Regions from separate parts of the Nocardia sp. A7 genome, predicted to be linked through region 1. Evidence: riboswitches for the same ligand, from Rfam matches in the RefSeq annotation. Region 1 holds a riboswitch; each other region holds the start of a gene.
What was found. Region 1 has a riboswitch for S-adenosylmethionine ahead of ACLJPD_RS29555 (amino acid ABC transporter permease). Riboswitches for the same ligand answer to the same signal wherever they lie in the genome.
Positions count from the first base shown of each region.

Region 2: it holds a riboswitch for S-adenosylmethionine, as region 1 does, so the genes downstream of both, ACLJPD_RS08050 (rhodanese-like domain-containing protein) here and ACLJPD_RS29555 (amino acid ABC transporter permease) in region 1, are expected to answer to the same signal.
Region 3: it holds a riboswitch for S-adenosylmethionine, as region 1 does, so the genes downstream of both, ACLJPD_RS21830 (aminotransferase class V-fold PLP-dependent enzyme) here and ACLJPD_RS29555 (amino acid ABC transporter permease) in region 1, are expected to answer to the same signal.

Region 1 is NZ_JAJPWE010000006.1:147,362-150,629, forward strand. Features, by position in the region: gene ACLJPD_RS29550 (amino acid ABC transporter ATP-binding protein) at 1-487, opposite strand, end outside; gene ACLJPD_RS29555 (amino acid ABC transporter permease) at 484-1,461, opposite strand; SAM riboswitch class I at 1,619-1,712, opposite strand; gene ACLJPD_RS29560 (hypothetical protein) at 1,961-2,680, shown strand; gene ACLJPD_RS29565 (glycosyltransferase family 2 protein) at 2,713-3,268, opposite strand, start outside.
Region 2 is NZ_JAJPWE010000001.1:1,777,061-1,780,328, forward strand. Features, by position in the region: gene ACLJPD_RS08040 (hypothetical protein) at 1-60, shown strand, start outside; gene ACLJPD_RS08045 (O-succinylhomoserine sulfhydrylase) at 69-1,277, opposite strand; gene ACLJPD_RS08050 (rhodanese-like domain-containing protein) at 1,288-1,704, opposite strand; SAM riboswitch class IV at 1,722-1,840, opposite strand; gene ACLJPD_RS08055 (hypothetical protein) at 1,886-2,344, opposite strand; gene ACLJPD_RS08060 (FAD-dependent oxidoreductase) at 2,535-3,268, shown strand, end outside.
Region 3 is NZ_JAJPWE010000003.1:847,474-850,741, forward strand. Features, by position in the region: gene ACLJPD_RS21830 (aminotransferase class V-fold PLP-dependent enzyme) at 1-1,287, opposite strand, end outside; SAM riboswitch class IV at 1,328-1,442, opposite strand; gene ACLJPD_RS21835 (AAA family ATPase) at 1,724-2,842, shown strand; gene ACLJPD_RS21840 (S8 family peptidase) at 2,866-3,268, shown strand, end outside.

The DNA of each region.
Region 1 (3,268 bases):
CTCGCGCGATGGCGACGCGCTGCTGCTGGCCGCCGGAGAGCCTGCGCGGGTAGGCGTCGGCGAAATCGGCGAGCCCGACCCGGTCGAGGAGTTGTTTCGCCTCCGCGAGCACCTCGCCGCGCGGCCGCCGCTGTGCCGCGACCGGGGCGAGCACGACGTTGTCAAGGACCGTGAGATGCGGGAACAGATTGAACTGCTGGAACACGAAGCCGATCTGGCTGCGCTGGGCGCGCACCGCGTGGTCGGGTAGCGGGCGCAGGGTGTTGCCGCGCTGCCGGTAGCCGATCAGCGCACCGTCGACGTGCACGGTGCCCGCGTCCTGTGCCTCGAGGTGGTTGAGCACCCGCAGCAAGGTGGACTTGCCCGAGCCGGACGGGCCGATCAACGCGACGACCTCGCCGGTACGCACCGCCAGGTCGACGCCACGCAGCACTTCGGTGCCGTTGTAGGACTTGCGAATTCCCCTCGCCTGCACCGCTGGGGTCATCGGGTGGCTCCTCGGGGTGCGACGGCGATCTCGGAGACCTTGGCGCGGACCCGCTGCCACGGTGTCGGCGGCAACTCGCGCTGCGCGCCCTTGGCATAGTGACGTTCGACGTAGAACTGGACGATCGTCAGCGCGGTGGTGAGCACGATGTACCAGGCTGTGGCCACCATCAGCAGCGGCACCACCCGGCCGTTGCGGCCGAAGATCACCTGGACCTGGTAGAACAGCTCGGCGATCGCCATGACCGACACGATCGAGGTGCCCTTGAACAGGCTGATCACCTCATTGGCGGCGTTCGGCAGAATCGAGCGCATCGCCTGCGGCAACACGATCGTGCGGAACTGCCGCCAGCGCGGAATCCCGAGCGCCGCAGCCGCTTCCAGCTGACCACTGTCGACGGCGAGTAACCCCGCCCTGATCAGTTCGGCTGAATACGCGGCCTGATGAAGGGCCAGGCCGATCACCGCCGCGGTGAAACCGCTGATGACGCCGTTGACTTCGAAATCGAAGAACGCAGGCCCGAACGGAACACCAACGGACAGGCGGGGATACAGGTAGGCGATGTTGAACCAGAACAGCAGCTGCACGATCAGTGGGATCGAACGGAATGCCCAGATGTAGGTCCAGGCGATCACCCGCAGCACGGGATTGTTCGACACCCGCCCGATGGCCAGTAGCGTGCCGATCGCGAATCCGAGGACGGTGCCCCACAGGGTCAGCTCGATCGTCACTCGCAGCGCGGCCAGCACCGATTTCGCGGTGAAGTACTGGGCGAAAGTGCCCCAGTCCCAGCCGGGATTGGTGATCAGACCGTGCGTGAACTGGGCCACCAGCAGCAGCGCGATCGCCGCGACGACCCACCGCCACGGGTGCCGCGAGCCGGCGATCCGGGGAAGGTCGTCGGACAGTGGCGCAGTGGGCGGCGCGTCGCCCGGCGGGGCGGTCTCGGCGTCGGAGACGGCGGACGCGGTCATGGGAGTCCTTCGCGAAAACAGTGGAACGAGGCACAGTGACCTCCACCCGGCCAGCTACGGGCTCACGATCTGGCGGCGCTCAGGCCCGACAGGCCGTTGCGGTCACCCGGCACTGGTCGATATGTCGGCGGCGATATCCCACGGTCAACACGAAACTCCTCCATCGATCCCGGCAGAAGCACCCACACCCTCGAGCGGGCGGGTTGCTGCGACGTCGTAGAGCCAGGTCTCTCGGTCGCTCTGGATGGTTGTGCCCTGGCGGTTGGGCCCGAGCTGAATCAGCATGTGGCACAGGTGTGACCGCGCACAACGGTAGAAATCAGCGTGAGCGCAGAGCTTGGAACCGGCCGGAGGCACCGGCATAATTGCCCGGGTTCGGCGTGCTCGGTGGATTCGCTGCGAGTTGGCGACGCGCCGAACGGTCGGTAACCTCACCTGCCGGGATTCACCCACTGCGCGCGGTAGCGTCGGCTTTCTCTGCGTCGATGAGGAGTACGTCGTGATCGTGCCGCGCCGTTCCACCACACTGACCGCGCTGACGGCCTGCGCCGCCGCGCTGCTGCTGGCCGCGCCACTCGCCGCCGCCGAACCGGTCGCGCCGGTGGCGCCCGCCGTTACCAGGGACGCCCCGAACGCCACGCCCGCCGCAGGACCGGGCGATCTCCTCGGCGCCTACCAAACGGTCGTCGAGACGCTGAAAGCCATGGGCATCCAGCCGTTCCTCTACCCCACGGTCGCCGCGAACTGCACCGGTGACGGCGCGGGCCTTGTCCCCGCCGTCGCGGGCGCGGTGCCGGGCCCGTGGCCGGCGAACACCCTCCCGATCCCCGGTCTCGACCTCTCCGCCGTGAAGTCCGGCCAAACCCTGTTCACCTTCTTGCCCTACGGCCTGGCCCCCGACACCGCCGCCACGAAGACCTCCGGCATGCAGGTGGCCTGGCTCAATATCAGCACCGGCCGCGGTGGCATGGCCTCGATGGGCCCGATCGCCGACATCGTGCGCGCCATGGTGCCGCCCGAGGTCCCCGCCGAACTGCGCCCCCTCGCCGAAACCGCCATCCGCGACTTCCTCTTCGCCGCCATCCCCGTCGGCGGGGTGCGCGCGGTCCCCGTCGACACCGGCCGCGGGACCGTGTTGGCTGCGGTCTTCGGCACCACCGACAACGCGGGCCGCTCCTGCTTCTTCTTTCCCACCGTCGGCATCACCGAGGTCGACTGAGTCCTGGAGCGTCGGCCGACCGGGAACAGTCCTCAGGCGCGGCGGGCGACGGGGTCGTCGGGAGTGATCAGAGGCCGTTGTTTCCACCGGAGGCGGCCGGTCCGGTGGCGGTGGTGGGAGCGGGTCCACAGGGTCAGATAGTTGGCTACAGCCACGGGGTGGGCCAGGGCTGAGATGAGGTCGGAACTCGTTGGGCGGCGGCGGGTTTCGATGGTGCGGGCGGTGAGGCGGCTGGTGATGGCCGCCAGGTAGCCGAGGATGCCTGCGCGGCGGGTGCGGCCGCGACCGCAGAGGGCGGCCAGTGGGGGGATCCAATAGGCAAGGGCAGCAAGGATTCCGATGGCGGCACCGGTGTCGCGGCGGCCGCCGAAAGCCGACCAGAGCCAACGGGTGTATCCGTCGGTGAGTTCGGTGGTGCCGGTGTACATGCGGGTGCTCGCGGCCTGCCCTGCGGTGACCAGGGCGGTGCGGTGGCCTGCTCGACGCACCGCCCGCGCCAGGTCCAGATCTTCGGTGGCACTGGCGGCTACGGCCCCGTGGCCGCCTGCGGCACGGTAGGCCTCGACGTCGACGGCCAGGAACTGCCCG
Region 2 (3,268 bases), on a different contig from region 1:
TTCGTCATCGATCCGATCGACGAGGCGATCGCGATCCTGGACGCCGCGAGGACCTCGTGACGGTGCGGCTAGCTCAGGGCGTGGTCGAGGTCGCCGAGGAGATCTTCGAGGTCTTCCAGGCCGACCGAGATGCGAACTACCCCGTCGGACAAGCCGATTGACGCGCGCCCTTCCGGGCCCATGGCTCGGTGGGTGGTGGTGGCGGGGTGGGTGATCATGGTTTTGGCGTCGCCGAGGTTGTTGGAGATGTCGATGATGCGCAGGCGGTTCAGTACCTCGAAGGCACGCTTCTTGCCGTCGTCGCCGTTGAGGGCGAAGGTGACGACTGTGCCGCCGCCGGTCATCTGCTCGGTGGCCAGTGCGTGTTGCGGATGTGATTGCAGGAAGGGGTATTTCACCCAGTCGACCGATGTGCTGGTCTCCAGGAACTCGGCCACTTTCAGCGCCGATTCGGTGGAGTGGCGCACGCGCAACGGCATGGTTTCCAGGCCCTTGAGCAAGGTCCACGCGTTGAAGGGGCTCAGGGCCGGACCCGTGTGGCGCATCAGGGTTTTGACGGGGCCGTCGATGTAGTCCTTGGCGCCGAGGATCGCGCCGCCGAGAACGCGGCCCTGGCCGTCGATGTGCTTGGTGCCGGAGTAGACGACCACGTCGGCGCCGAGTTCGAAGCCGCGCTGGAGCAACGGGGTGGCGAAGACGTTGTCCAGCACCACCTTCGCGCCCGCGGCGTGGGCGAGCTCGGTGACCTTACGGACGTCGACGAGGGTCTGCATCGGGTTGGCTGGGGTCTCGAAGAAGACTGCCTGCGTGGGGACGGAGAGGGCCTGCTCCCACTGGTCGAGGTCGTCACCGTCGACGAAGACGGTTTCGATGCCCCAGCGCGGGAGGATCTCGTTGCAGACCACGAAACAGGAGCCGAACAGGCTGCGGGCGGCCACGAGTCGATCGCCTGCCTGCAGCAGCGCGCCGAGGGCGGTGAACACCGCGGACATGCCGGACGCGGTCGCGAAGGCCGCCTCGGCACCGTCGAGCAGGCGGATGCGCTCCTCGAACATCGCCACGGTCGGGTTGCCGAAGCGGGAGTAGACGAAGTGCTCGACGTCGCCGGTGAACGCGGCCTCGGCGGCCTCGGCGCTCTCGTAGACGAAACCCGAGGTCAGATACAGCGCCTCGGACGTCTCGTCGAAGCCGGAACGGCGCAGGCCGCCACGCACGCCGAGCGTGGCGGGACCGACGCCTTCGGGCAGTGGCTTGTCGAACGAACCACCGGTGATCATGCTTTTCTCCTTATGCCTGACGCCACGGCAGGCCGACCGCGCGCCAACCGGTACTACCGCGCTGACCGAACGCGTCGGGGCCACCTTCGAATCCGTCGAGCACGTTGTAGGACGGTGCCACGCCCGCCGCCGTCGCCAGGTTCGCCGCGTGCGCGGAACGCTGACCGGAGCGACAAAGGAACACCACCGGTGCGTCGTCGGGGCGACCGGCGAGTGCCTTCTCGAGCTGCACACCGAACTCCGGGTTACGCGTGCCGGTGCCGTCGACCCATTCGATGAAATGGGCCGGGCGTTCGATGGAGCTGGTGTCGGGAATGCCGATGTGTGCCCACTCGCCTTCGGTGCGCACGTCGACCAACACGGCGCCGGGATGCTCGGTGAGCAGCTCCCACGCCTTCTCAGGGGTGATATCGCCGGCGTAAGTCATGTCGATCCTCCTGCGTGAATCCGCTCTTGCCGTGCCGGAACTCCGGAACACACGGCCAGGTCGTCACCCGGAGCACCCCACCGCGGAGGAGGGTTGCCGACCAGCGAGCCGGGGCTTGACGCTGGCACTCATGACCTTGCGATCTGAGATTGCCTCGGCACCGGTCATCGTGTCAAACGATTCAGAAGGTGCACACCAACCACGCGCTGTCGACGCGGGTCAGTTTCCAGTTGAACGTCGACGGGTTGCCGTTGACCACCACGGTCGCGTCGATCTTGGCGCGGTCGCCGTTGACAGTCGCGTTCACGAAACCCTTGCCGTCGATCGTGACAGTGGATTTCGGGCCACCGAGCTGTTCGCCGAGGCCTGAGGACTCTTCGTTGAAGCCTGGGCAGGCCACGCCCGCAGGCGGACGGAGGTCGCTGCGCGAGCGGGCGTCGATATAGTTGGTGACGGCGGCTGCGAGACGGTCGGCCTCTGTGACATTTTTCTCAGCGGGTGAGAGCAATCCGCCCGCCACGATGCCGATGAGCACGATGATCGCGATCACCGCGGCCGCGACGAACGGGACGATGGAACGCTTGTCGGTCTGATCCACCACTACGGGCTGGTCATCCGAGCCTGTTTGCTCCTCGTTCATGCTGTAATCCTGACAGACCCGCGCGGGCAGCTACACCGCGCGCCGGGTGGCCGCAACGCCGCAGCTAGAATCGCCTTGATCGCGGTCGGCTGCCGACGTCGATGGCAGCTGCCACTAAGCGGATGTCCGACTTAGCCTAAGCTAAGTTGACGCCGTCAAATCAGTTCTCGACCAAAGGGTGCGCGTAGAAATGACCGAACAGCTTGCAGCGACTCGCCCACTTCGCATCGCGATCGTGGGTGCGGGACCGGCCGGTATCTACGCCGCCGACGCGTTGATGAAGTCCGATGCCGACGTGAGCATCGACCTCTACGAGCGCATGCCCGCGCCCTTCGGCCTGATCCGCTACGGCGTCGCCCCCGACCACCCGCGCATCAAGGGCATCATCACCGCCCTGCACAAGGTCCTCGACAAGGAACAGGTCCGCCTGCTCGGCAACATCGACTACGGCACCGACATCACCCTCGACGACCTGCGCCAGTTCTACGACGCGGTCATCTTCTCCACCGGCGCCAACGCCGACCGCGCACTCGCGATCCCCGGTATCGAACTCGACGGTTCCTACGGTGCCGCCGACTTCGTGTCCTGGTACGACGGCCACCCCGACGTCCCGCGCTCCTGGCCCCTCGAGGCCGAGAAGGTCGCGGTCCTCGGTGTCGGCAACGTCGCCCTCGACGTCGCGCGTGTGCTGGCCAAGACCGGTGACGAACTGCTGGCGACCGAGATCCCGCCGAACGTCTACGAAGGACTCAAGGCCAACAAGGCCGTCGAGGTCCACGTCTTCGGCCGCCGCGGCCCCGCGCAGGCCAAGTTCACGCCCCTCGAGCTGCGCGAACTGGATCACTCGCCGACGATCGAGGTCATCGTCAACCCCGAGGACATCGACTACGACGAGGGCTCCGAAGCCGCGCGTCGTAACTCCAA
Region 3 (3,268 bases), on a different contig from region 1:
AGGGGAAGAGGTGGTGAGGGGGCGGGTTTCGGGGGTGGGGTTCCAGTGGCCGTCGGTGGCGGCGTAGGTCCAGGTGGGGCCGTTGGTGATCAGGGTAGTGACCGCTTCGATCAGGCGGTCTACGTCGGCGGCGGTGGTACCGAGGCCGATGCTGGCTCGCAGGGCCGCGTCGAGGCCGAGGCTGGTGAGGAGGGGGTGGGCGCAGAAGCGGCCGTCACGCAGGCCGATGGCGTGTTCGGCGGAGAGGTAGGCGGCGACCTGGCCGGGGGCGTAGTCGGCGATGGTGAAGGCGACGATGCCGACGCAGTCGGGGCTGTCGGACCAGATGTTGACCAGGTCGACGCCGGGGATCGCGGACAGGCCGTCGCGGAGCCGATCGGCCAGGAAGCGTTCGTGGGCAACGAGTTCGGTGGGGTCGATGGCGGCGAGCGCATCGCAGGCGGCGGCGATAGCGGCCGCGCCCAACACATTCGGCGAACCGGCCTCGTGCCGCTGGGGCGCGCAGGCCCATTCGACCGCTGTCACACCGACCTCGCGCACGGCACCACCACCGGCGAGGTACGGCTCACCCTGGTCCAGCCAGTCCCGCCGCCCGACGAGCACGCCCGAACCGAACGGGGCGTACAGCTTGTGCCCGGAGAACGCGAGGTAGTCGATCCCGCTCTCGCGCAGGGAGATCCGTCGATGTGGGGCCAGCTGAGCGGCATCGACCAGGATGCGCGCACCACACAGGTGGGCGATGGTCGCGAGGCGTTCCAGCGGCAGCACTTCACCGGTGACATTGGACGCCCCCGTCACCGCAAGCAGCGCGGCAGGCTTGCTGCACAGCTCGGCCACAACGCGCTGAATCGTCTCCTCGACGGTATTCGCGGCCCGAACAACCCGACGACCGTGCTTGGTCCACGGCAAAAAGTTCGCGTGATGCTCGATATCGAGGACCACGGTCTCCCCCGGCACGCACCCGGCCAGCAGGTTCAGTGAATCGGTGGTGTTGCGCGTGAACACCACGACCTGGTCGTCGTCAGCATCGAGGAACCGGGCAACCGAACCACGCGAGGCCTCGTAGCACTCGGTCGAGATGCGTGAGGCGTACCCCGCACCCCGATGCACGCTGGCGTAGAACGGCAACAACTGCGAAATCCGGTCGGTGACCTGCTTCAACGCGGGCGCACTCGCCGCGTAGTCGAAGTTGGCGTAGGTGCTTGTACCGCCCTGAACGAGCGGAACCCGCAGGTCAGCACCGGAAACAGCGGCGATGGCACAGGTGGGGTCGATTACAGCAGTCATGACGAAATCCCGTCGGCTCAGGGACCCGCTCAAAAGAGGTGGCCCGCGCTTGCCGCGCCCAATTCGGACGTCAGCCTGGTCGTCACCCGGAGCACCCCACCGCGGAGGAGGGTTGCCGACCAGCAAGCCGGGGCTGAACGCTGGTACTCGTGACCTGCAACGAGAGTGGCAGACGACCGCCGGACCTGTCAACCACCCTCGTTTTCGAGGCACGCCCGAAGCGAAGGGAATCGCCCATGACCCGGCGTGGCGGAACTAGCATCCGACGAAGGGAATTGCTGCGCTGAGGGCTCGGCAGATCAATGTGGCGCTGCGGGTGGGGTCCGATGTCAAACCGGTACACAAGGGGTGAACTTTGCCCGTGATGGACGCCGTACGATCGAGTGAAGCGAAAACCGTCCACGCATATGATCGGAAGAAGACCATGTCACACGCCTTGAGCTCCACTTCGGCGGACGTGAGCGCCGATCTGCCCGACGAATTCGTCCACCTGGCCAGGTTGGCGTTGGCCGGGCGTGAGCAGGATGTCGCGATGTTCGTGCGGCGGGCCGCGCGGCGACACCGCCATGCCAGTCCCGAGCTGGCCGACGCGTTGATCGCGCTGCTGCGACAGAACCCCACGCGCGCCAATCCCCTACGCGCGGAGGTGGATACGCCGATTCCGGTCGACGGGGACAGCAGACTGCCGCTGCTGCGGGTGACCGCGCCCGGCGCCACCGCCGAAGTACCGATTCTGGCTGCCGAAACCTACGCCGTGCTCACCCAGATCGTCGACGAACGCAAGCAGGTCGACCGGCTGGCCGCCGCCGATCTCACCCCGGCGAGCAGCCTGCTGTTCGTGGGTCCGCCCGGTGTCGGCAAGACGATGGCAGCGGCTTGGCTGGCCCACCAATTGTCTTTGCCACTGGTGGTTCTCGACCTGGCGACCATCATGAGCAGCCTGCTCGGCAAGACCGGCACCAACCTGCGCCACGCCATCGATTACGCCAAGCAGCGGCCGTGCGTCCTGCTGCTCGACGAGCTCGACGCCATCGCCAAACGCCGCGACGACGATCGCGACGTGGGCGAACTGAAGCGCCTGGTGACGGTGCTGCTGCAGCAGATCGACGACTGGCCGACCGGCGGCGGCCTTGTCATCGGCGCGACCAACCACGCCGACCTGCTTGATCCGGCCGTGTGGCGGCGCTTCGAGGTGAGCGTGGAGTTCGCATTGCCCGAGGCGGAGCAACGCTGCGAGGCGATCCGCCGGTTCGCGGGCCAGCCGCTGCCCGACGGTGCGGTAGATGCGGTCGCGCTCGCGTCGAAAGGGCTGTCGTTCAACGACATAGAGCGAACCATGCTGCGGTTGCGCAGGCGCTGTGTGCTGGAGGACCAGCTACTACCCGGCTTGATGGCCGAGCATTCCGCACGACTAGTAGCTGAACTTCCCAAAACGGATCGGTTACGGCTCGCACAGACGCTGACGGGCGTGTCAGGCTTGTCTCAGAGACAGATCAGTGCGCTCACGGGGGTCTCGCGTGACACCATCCGTGGCTTCACACATCGACGGGAATAACGTGGCAGCTGGGGGGATTTCGGGTGGCGGGACCGCGATTTCTGATCGGCTTCGGTGAGCGACTGACCACGCCCATCTCCCCCAGCAGGTCCGGTGGTTCGCCGCAGCCGCCGTACACGGTCGAGCAGGCGCGGGCCCGGCTCGCGCCGATGTTGAGCGCAGCGACCGCGAGTGCCGACTCGTTGCCGAAAACGGCCTGCCCGGAGGACGAGACCGTCGCCGCGGTCACCCTGCATCCGCAGTACCTGTCCAAAAGTGGCTATCCCACCAGACTTCTCACGTCGATGCAGCTGGATCCACTGGGCAGCAGGCCGGTGGCGATCGCCCCGGAACACGGCACACCACGGGCCAGCACCCTGCTGTTCCTGGCGACGACTCGCGTCAATCTGCAGTTGCTCGCGGCGCGGATCCGCGCCGACGCACCGC